DNA from 2 places in the Streptococcus ruminicola genome. Region 1 is predicted to be linked to the other one. Evidence: predicted binding sites of a transcription regulator. Region 1 holds the regulator's gene; the other holds the start of a gene.
What was found. The regulator CtsR, encoded in region 1, represses protease genes until heat stress. The targets are predictions, from matches to a motif close to TTGGTCAAAAAAGGTCAAANA.

Region 1 (4,892 bases):
TGACAAATAAACAACTATTCATTAGATTAATAAATTGTTAAACTAATATTTGCTACAATAACTTTGAAAGGAGGTTCTATGATTTATGTCATGCAACCAGTTTGGTACAATAAAAATTTCTATCGCATTATTAAAGATATTTTAACTGAACATTATCCTAATAAAGCAGTTAAATCTAGGTCTTTTTATAAACTTATTCCAAATCATAAAGCTCCTAATACTTATTTTATCATAAATGACGTACATTTAAAGGCCTGGAATGGTATTGAGGTCGCAAAAAAAATAAGATCAAAAGAGCCCCACTCAAATCTTATTTTAATCTCTAATGACCTTGACTACCAAAAAATTTATAGGACTCACCTTTGCTTTTTAGGTGTTCTAAATCTTTCTAAAATAAACCGAAACGATATCACAAACTACATCCATGATATCATCTAATCAAAATATTGATACCGAACAAAACCCCTACTGGTTTACCAGCAGGGGTTATTTTATTAAGCAATGTCAAATTTAAGTTGTCCTTTTGAAACACCAATTTTAAGGGTATTTCCACTTGCTAATTCGCCTGATAGAATAAGTTCTGATAATTTATCTTCGACTTTATCTTGTAGGGTACGGCGAAGAGGACGAGCACCCATTTCTGGGTCGTATCCAGCTTCAGCAAGGTATTTAAGCGCTGATGGTTGGAATTTAAGCGTAATATCTTTTTCAGCTAAGGTTGCAATCAATGGTTTAACCATGATTTTAACCACGTCACGCATATTTTCTTGTGTTAAGTGGTGGAAGACAACCTTTTCATCAATACGGTTGATGAATTCTGGACGATAAGTTTTCTTAAGCTCTTCCATGATACGTTTTTGCATAGCATCATAATCATGAGCCATATCACGCGCACCAAATCCAACAGTTTTATCATCACGAAGAGCTGTCGCACCAAGGTTTGACGTCATGATAATAATCGTATTTGAGAAATCAACTTTACGACCACGACTATCTGTCAACACACCATCATCCAAAACTTGAAGAAGGACGTTGAAAATATCTGGATGAGCTTTTTCAACTTCATCGAAAAGAAGGACTGAATAAGGTTTGTTACGAACTTTTTCAGTCAATTCGCCACCTTCTTCATAACCAACGTATCCTGGAGGAGCTCCGTTAAGACGACTAGCCGCAAATTTTTCCATGTATTCAGACATGTCAAAGCGGATAAGTGTTGATTCATCATCAAAGAGAAGTTCAGCCAAAGCTTTAGCTAATTCAGTCTTACCAACACCAGTAGGTCCCAAGAACATGAATGACCCAATTGGACGTTTTCCTGTACGGATACCTGCTTGATTACGACGGATTGCTCGGCTAATCGCTGAAATAGCAGCATCTTGACCAATCACACGTTTGTGCAATTCTTTTTCAAGCGTCAAATATTTCTTGCTGTCGGCTTGCGTCATTTTTTCAACTGGAATACCTGACAAGCGACTAAGAGTTGCCATAATGTCATCTTCTGTCACAGCTGTTGGCTTACGTGTCACAGCTTTACGTGATGCTTTTAGCAATTTTGTAGCTTTTTTGAAATCACCTTCTAAGATAGCTTGGTCAGCTGGAGTTAAGTCAGAAGGTGTTTCTTTTTTCACCAAACCTTGAACGGTTGCACTAGCTTCATCAAGCAAATCAATAGCTGAGTCTGGTAGATTTTTACTTGTCAAATAACGGTGTGCAGCTTTAACAGCCGTCAACACAGCTTGATCAGAAATCGTCACATTATGGAAAGTTTCGTAAGATTTCTTAAGCCCAAGTAAAATTTGATAAGCATCTTCAACACTTGGTTCTTCAATCGTAATTTTCGCAAAACGACGTGAAAGAGCTGCATCTTTTTCGATATGTTTTTGATATTCTTCTTGAGTTGTCGCACCAACCATGTGAAGCGTACCACGTGCAAGAGCAGGTTTTAAGATATTAGCAGCATCTAAAGTACTATCAATTCCAGAACCAGATCCCATAATAGTGTGCACTTCATCGATGAATAAAATAATATGACCATCAGCTTCAATGTCTGAGATGATTTGGTTCATGCGTTCTTCGAAATCACCACGGAAACGAGTTCCCGCAACAACACTCATCATATCAAGCTCTAAGACACGCATGTCTTGAAGCTCATAAGGAATTTCACCATTAACAATACGTTGTGCCAAACCATAAGCAAGAGCTGTTTTACCAACACCAGCTTCACCGACCAAGACAGGATTATTTTTAGTCTTACGGCTAAGTACTTGAACCATGCGAGAGACTTCTTTTTCACGTCCGATAACTGGCTCAAGTTTTCCTTGACGAGCTAATTCAGTTAAATCACGAGTGAAGTCTGATAATTCTCCCGCAGTTGACTGAGGTTTCATCATTTCTGAGAAAGCTCCGCCCATTGTAGCTTTTTTGGGTTTGCGAAGATCGTGAATAGCTTTGATTTTTTCTTTAGTAAATCCAGCATTACGTGACAATGATTTACGCAAATCAAGCAAGCGTGCTGAATCACCATCTTCTTTATTTTTAAATCCAGCAACTTCCAAAAGACGTGTCGCAAACAAATCGAGATTCAACAACATAGCATAAAGGACATGCTCTGTTCCGACTTCAGTGCTTCCAGTCACTTTGCAAATTGACTCAGCAAAAGTTAAGACGTCTTTTAGGGCTTTAGATTGTTCTAAGAACTGCACATTTTTAACATCTGCCAAAGGTGATTTCCCGAGCGCCAAAACAGCTGCCGCTTCGTACTCTTCGTAAGCAATCTTATTTTGGTATTCAGCAAATGTTAACCCTGCCACTGAATCATGAACAGCTACCATGGCTAAAAGCACATGCCAACTTTCTAAATATGGGCTTTCAAATCGCGCCGCTTGGTACTGGGCGATACTGAAAACCTCCTGCATTTTCATTGAATATTCACTCATAAATGGAATCCTTTTCTATCTAATCTTTGTAAGATTTTTCGCAACATACGCGCACGAATTTCAGGAGCATCTTTTCCCAAAACCTCATCAGTAGCTGTTGCTAAAATCAGATTTCCTTCACGTTCACTAATAATTTTTTCGTCAAAAAGTAATTGAATCAAATCTGTAAAGACTTGCTCGCTGATACGTTCACCGATATTTGCCATAAGGTTGTCAAACAATTGGTGTTGGTCTGAAAATCGCACTCTAGCAATGCGAATATAGCCACCGCCACCACGCTTACTTTCGACTGTATAGCCACGACTTTCTGTAAAACGTGTTTTGATCACGTAGTTAATTTGGCTAGGAACAACTTGAAAGGCATCTGCCAAGTTTGACCGCTTAATCTCAGCAATACCTGATTGGGCAAGTAATTGCTTGATGTATTCTTCAATACTATCAGATGTATTTTTTGCCATTAGCTTCCTCCTTTTCAAGATTAAAGACCATTTCAAGATGGACTCTCTTTGACTATAACTGACTAATATTATAACAAAAATATCACTTTTTATAAACGAAAATACACCAAATGACCTGCTCTCGTAAGCTTTTCTCACCATTTAAAATAAATAGTGCTTATTAAGCAATAGTATTTTACTATTAGAACAGATTTTAGTTGAGTTTGTTTCCTAGATAAGATACAATTAACCTTGTAACAAATGAAAGGTTTCAAGTAATGAACTATATTATTACATTTTTAATCGGCATGGTGCCACTTATTGAGCTTCGTGGTGCTGTTCCTTATGCTATCGCAACTGGTATTCCAATGTGGCAAGCACTGATTATCGGGGTTATTGCCAACATGCTTCCAGTTCCAATTATCTTCTTCTTTGCTCGCCGCGTTTTAGAGTGGGGAGCTGATAAACCTGTTATCGGCGGTTTCTTTACTTGGTGTTTGAAAAAAGGTCACAAAGGTGGTAAAAAACTTGCAGATACTGCTGGTGATAAAGGAATTTTCATTGCTCTTCTTCTCTTTGTAGGAATTCCAATTCCTGGAACAGGAGCTTGGACAGGAACACTTGCTGCTTCAATTCTTGACTGGGACTTCAAACGCAGTATTACAGCGGTTATGCTCGGGGTTATCCTTGCAGGCTTAATCATGGGAACACTAACTGTTCTTGGTTTGGGCGCTTTATCTTAATTTGAAAAAACAAGAGCTTGGAAATTCCAAGCTCTTTAATGTTACACACAAAAAAAGAAGACCACTAAGTGATCTTCTTTTTATATTAGCAAGCTAGTCTTATTTGTTAAGAGCTGCTGCCATTGTAGCTGCAACTTCTGATTCAAAGTCGTTAGCTGCTTTTTCGATACCTTCACCAACTTCGAAACGAGCGAAAGTAACAACTTTTGCGTTTACTGAATCAAGGTATTGTTCAACAGTTTTGCTGTCGTCCATGATGTAAACTTGTGCAAGAAGTGTGTATTGTTGGTCAACTTTAGTGTTGTCAAGCATGAAGCGAGCCATTTTACCAGGGATGATTTTATCCCAGATTTTTTCTGGTTTACCTTCAGCTTTAAGTTCTGCTTTGATATCTTCTTCAGCTTGAGCGATGATTTCATCAGTCAATTGTGATTTAGAACCATATTTCAAGTGTGGAAGAGCTGGTTTGTTAACCATTGCACGTGATTCGTTATCAAGGTCGATTTTGTGGTTCATTTGAGCCAATTCATCGTGGATGAATTGTGGGTCAAGTTCTTCGTATGAAAGAACTGTTGGTTTCATAGCTGCAACGTGCATTGAAACTTGTTTAGCAATAGCTTCGTCGCCACCTTCAAGAACTGTGATAACACCGATACGTCCACCGTTGTGTTGGTAAGCACCGAAGTGTTGTTCATCAGTTTTTTCGATAAGTGCGAAACGACGGAATGAAATTTTTTCACCGATTGTTGCAGTTGCATTAACAAAAGCTGCTTCCA
Region 2 (4,892 bases), 630 kb from region 1:
TCATGATTTGCACGACCATCGGAGTTCCACGAAAGACCCAAACATAAAAACTAGCAATCCAATTTAAAATTTTAATATTTGTACGTTTAACTAAAGCAACCAAGATACCAATGATTGTCCCAAAAAAGACAACACAAGCTGAAATCATAATGGTTACAAGGACACCATAGTTAAAATAAGCCCAATACTTTGGTAAAAATGAAAAATCCATTTGTGTCTCCTATAAGCAATAATCAATTAATTATAACATATGTTGAATAAAAATACCAATCAACACTAACGGATGGTTTGGCTTAAAAAGCCTGATATATAGGGATTTTAGACACTTCTATTCAAAACGATTAAAAAGAATTTTTACCTAATAATCAGGCATTTATAAAAAACAAAAAAGCCTAGAAAATCCTAGGCTTTTATCAATTCAAAATAGCAATATAAGAAAGCACAGAAACCACACTTAAAAATAGGATGGAAAGGACTAAAAATCCTTTGCCCTTATACTGTGTCTGAATTTTTTCTTTATCTTAGTAAAGAAGATCGTAAATTTCCATTGCGATCAAATCAATGCTGTCAAATGAGTAAGACTCACGTGCTTCAACATCACGCAAAGTGAAAACTGGACCATTTTCAGGGTCATTGCTGAAAGACACTTCTGCCACAACGACACCATCACGTTCAAAATTACGTTTAAGATTGCTACCATCAGTCGTCATTAATTCAAGACGATTGATAATTCTCACCAAATGTGATTCCATGACTATTCTCCTCTTCGTTTATTGTCCATACTATTTTAACATAATTTCTACTAAACAAACAACAAGAGAGTGTATTTTCTCACATTTATCATAAATTCTCGTCAAAAAAGAACGTTTTAAATCTCTTTTAGAGAATTATACATAATCGCTTTGATGGAATGCATACGGTTCTCAGCTTCTTGGAAAATGACTGAGCTGTATTTTTGGAAGACTTCATCTGTAATTTCAAGTTCTGCTAAACCATATTTATCGTAGATATCTTGACCGATTTCTGTGTTTAAATCATGGAAAGCAGGCAAGCAATGCATGACAATCACATCTGGATTTCCTGTCTTTTCAACCAAATCAGCATTAATTTGATAAGGTAACAAAAGGTCGATACGTTCTTTAAAATCAACTTTTTCGCCCATTGACACCCAAACGTCTGTGTAAAGCATATCAACGCCACAAACAGCATCAAGGTCATCAGTAATAGTCAACTCAGCTCCATTATTGTGTGCTTGTGCAATCTCGATGATTTCTTTTTCTGGCTGCAAGCTGGATGGCGCAATGATTTTTACATTCACGCCAAGAATGGCTGAGGTAACTAGCAAAGAATTTGCCATGTTGTTACGACCATCGCCAACATAAGCGATTGTCAAACCTTCTAGTTTTCCGAAAACTTCTTTTAATGTCATAAAGTCAGCAATCATTTGCGTTGGATGCCAAGTATCTGTCAAACCATTCCAGACAGGCACACCAGAGAATTCCGCTAAAGCTTCAACATCAGATTGCTTGAAGCCACGATATTCAATCCCGTCAAACATTGAACCTAGAACTTTTGCCGTATCAATTACGGATTCTTTTTTGCCAAGTTGAATTTCACTACTTCCAAGATAAGTCACATTCATCCCTAAATCTTGTCCAGCTACTGTAAAAGCAGAACGTGTTCTGGTACTTGTCTTCTCGAAAATAAGAGCAATATTTAAGCCTTCTAAATATTTATGAGCAATTTTCTTCTTTTTCAACTCTTTAAATTTCAATCCCAAATCAATGAGATTAGTTAGCTCTTCCTTAGTAAAATCAATCTCTTTCAAAAACGAATTATTAAAAACCATAGGCCAATCCATCCTTTTCTTCTTGAATAATATACCTAATTTTAGCATAATTATACATCTTGTCAAGTCTATTTTGAATAAAAATAAATTTTAATTCAGAAAAACATGTCATTTATAATTGACATGTCACATATATTGTACTATACTTGGTACAAGAAAGATTAGGATGGAATAATGAACCGAGTTAAAGAATTTCGAACTAATTTAGGTATTTCTCAGCTAGCCCTTGCTAAGCAAATAGGAATCGCAAGGCAAACCGTTAATTTAATTGAAAATAACAAGTACAATCCTTCACTTGACCTTTGCATCAAGTTAGCCGAGGCATTAGGAACTGATCTAAATACACTATTTTGGGAGACTCGCCATCTTTAAAAAGGAATTGGGATTTAGGAGATTTAGTCATGAAAAAAAGTAAAGGGCCGCTATGGCCACGATTCATCAAACGATTTTATGGTATTAATGGAGCATTGGACGAATACCGTGAACAAGAAGTTAACCGTATTGGAAATAAATTATTTATCTTGCTCTTCCTTTTTGAATTTATTTCAACAGCTCTTACCTTTCTCTTGAGCACTGTCTGGAAAGTATCTGCTGAAATTTTTCTCTACTGCAACGCTTTTGTCATTATTTTTGTCATGCCAATGGTTATGATGACAATGCTGACCAATAGAGACTTACAGGGACCTCTTGAAATCCCTAGAGATAAGCTTGAGAAAGAGCGTCAAAAAGCTAAGAAAAAAGGCTGGCTTAGTGGAGTTGTTTTTGCCATTTTTATGCTTGTTTTTAACATGTTTATCAAATGGCAAGAAGGTGAAAATCCTTTTGAAATTTTGTTCAATCCTCTCTTCTTAAGCATCCTCATTTTTTCTGGTTTTATCTTTGGAGCTATTATGGGGTCTATGGCTGCTAGTCAAATTGACCCTGAAAAAAATTAGCACTCTTTTTATAAGAGTGCTAATTTTTAATGCTTTTTACTTGATTTCCTAGTGGCTAGTGCTATAATGTAAGTATGAAATCTGACTATCTTTGACCTTTATTGTTTTAGTCAGACATTACGAAAGGAGGGTATTTTATATGCTCTGTCAAAATTGTCATTTAAATGAATCTACTATTCACCTGTATACAAATGTCAATGGTCAGCAAAAGCAAATTGATTTGTGTCAAAATTGCTATCAAATTATGAAAACTGACCCAAATAACGCTATTTTAGGAGGATTAGGAGGTAATCCTCAATCATCTTCTAACCAAACAAACCAATCATCGAATCCTTTCGACGATTTCTTTAGTAATCTCAGCGGCTTCCCAGCATTTGGAAGCCAAGGATTCCAAAATACTCCTCCAACTCAATCTGGTGGAGGCAATAATAACGGACGCGGTGGCAATGGCAACAACAATTTCCGCCCAAACGGACCAGCACAGCAAGAACCTAAGGGCTTGCTAGAAGAATTTGGTATCAATGTTACTGATATCGCACGTCGTGGTGATATCGACCCTGTCATCGGACGTGATGCTGAAATTGTTCGTGTTATCGAAATTCTTAACCGCCGTACAAAAAACAATCCTGTTCTTATCGGAGAACCTGGTGTTGGTAAAACTGCCGTTGTTGAAGGATTAGCCCAAAAAATTGTAGACGGTAACGTTCCACAAAAACTCCAAAATAAACAAGTTATCCGCCTAGACGTGGTAAGCCTTGTTCAAGGAACTGGTATTCGTGGTCAATTTGAAGAACGTATGCAAAAACTCATGGAAGAAATCCGTGAACGTAAAGATGTTATCCTCTTCATCGATGAAATCCACGAAATTGTCGGCGCTGGTAATGCTGGTGACGGTAACATGGATGCTGGTAACATCTTGAAACCCGCTCTTGCTCGTGGCGAGCTACAATTGGTTGGTGCAACTACTCTCAATGAATACCGTATCATCGAAAAAGATGCTGCGCTTGAACGTCGTATGCAACCTGTAAAAGTTGACGAACCAAGCGTCGAAGAAACTATCACTATTCTTCGTGGTATTCAAAAGAAATACGAAGATTATCACCATGTCAAATACAGTGATGATGCTATCGAAGCTGCTGCTACCCTTTCAAATCGCTACATTCAAGACCGTTTCCTTCCAGATAAAGCTATTGACCTTCTCGATGAAGCGGGTTCTAAGATGAACTTGACACTCAACTTTGTTGATCCAAAAGAAATTGACAAACGTTTAGTTCAAGCAGAAAACCTAAAAACTCAAGCTACTCGTGAAGAAGATTATGAACGCGCAGCATATTTCCGTGATCAAATCGCTAAATACAAGGAAATGCAAAAACAAACCATCAACGAAGATGATATTCCAGTGATTACTGAGAAAACTATCGAAGCAATCGTTGAAGAAAAAACAAACATCCCTGTTGGTGACTTAAAAGAAAAAGAACAATCACAATTAATTCACCTTGCTGATGACTTGAAAGAACACGTTATTGGTCAAGATGAAGCCGTTGATAAGATTGCCAAAGCTATCCGTCGTAACCGTGTTGGTCTTGGTACACCAAACCGTCCAATTGGTTCATTCCTCTTTGTCGGTCCTACTGGTGTTGGTAAAACTGAACTTTCAAAACAACTCGCTATTGAACTCTTCGGTTCAGCTGATAGCATGATTCGCTTTGACATGTCTGAATACATGGAAAAACACGCCGTCGCTAAACTCGTCGGAGCCCCTCCAGGATATGTTGGTTACGAAGAAGCTGGTCAGTTGACTGAAAAAGTTCGTCGAAATCCATACTCACTCATCTTGCTTGATGAAGTTGAAAAAGCACACCCTGATGTCATGCACATGTTCTTGCAAGTTCTTGACGATGGGCGTTTAACTGACGGTCAAGGACGCACTGTAAGCTTTAAAGATACAATTATCATCATGACATCTAACGCTGGTACTGGCAAATCTGAAGCTTCTGTTGGTTTCGGTGCTGCTCGTGAAGGACGTACAAATTCTGTTCTTGGTCAACTTGGAGACTTCTTCAGCCCTGAATTCATGAACCGTTTTGACGGCATTATCGAATTCAAAG

Region 2: a site for CtsR is predicted at 2,873-2,893, ahead of GPZ88_RS07130 (ATP-dependent Clp protease ATP-binding subunit). Genes of this name have one in related genera too.

What each region holds. Positions count from the first base shown of each region.
Region 1 is NZ_CP046919.1:747,899-752,790, forward strand. Features, by position in the region: gene GPZ88_RS03835 (response regulator) at 79-438, shown strand; gene GPZ88_RS03840 (ATP-dependent Clp protease ATP-binding subunit) at 495-2,936, opposite strand; gene GPZ88_RS03845 (CtsR family transcriptional regulator) at 2,933-3,394, opposite strand; gene GPZ88_RS03850 (COG2426 family protein) at 3,652-4,116, shown strand; gene tsf (translation elongation factor Ts) at 4,216-4,892, opposite strand, start outside.
Region 2 is NZ_CP046919.1:1,377,234-1,382,125, reverse strand. Features, by position in the region: gene GPZ88_RS07155 (amino acid ABC transporter permease) at 1-211, opposite strand, end outside; gene GPZ88_RS07150 (DUF1797 family protein) at 522-752, opposite strand; gene argF (ornithine carbamoyltransferase) at 869-1,849, opposite strand; gene GPZ88_RS07140 (helix-turn-helix transcriptional regulator) at 2,024-2,221, shown strand; gene GPZ88_RS07135 (DUF3278 domain-containing protein) at 2,251-2,784, shown strand; gene GPZ88_RS07130 (ATP-dependent Clp protease ATP-binding subunit) at 2,924-4,892, shown strand, end outside.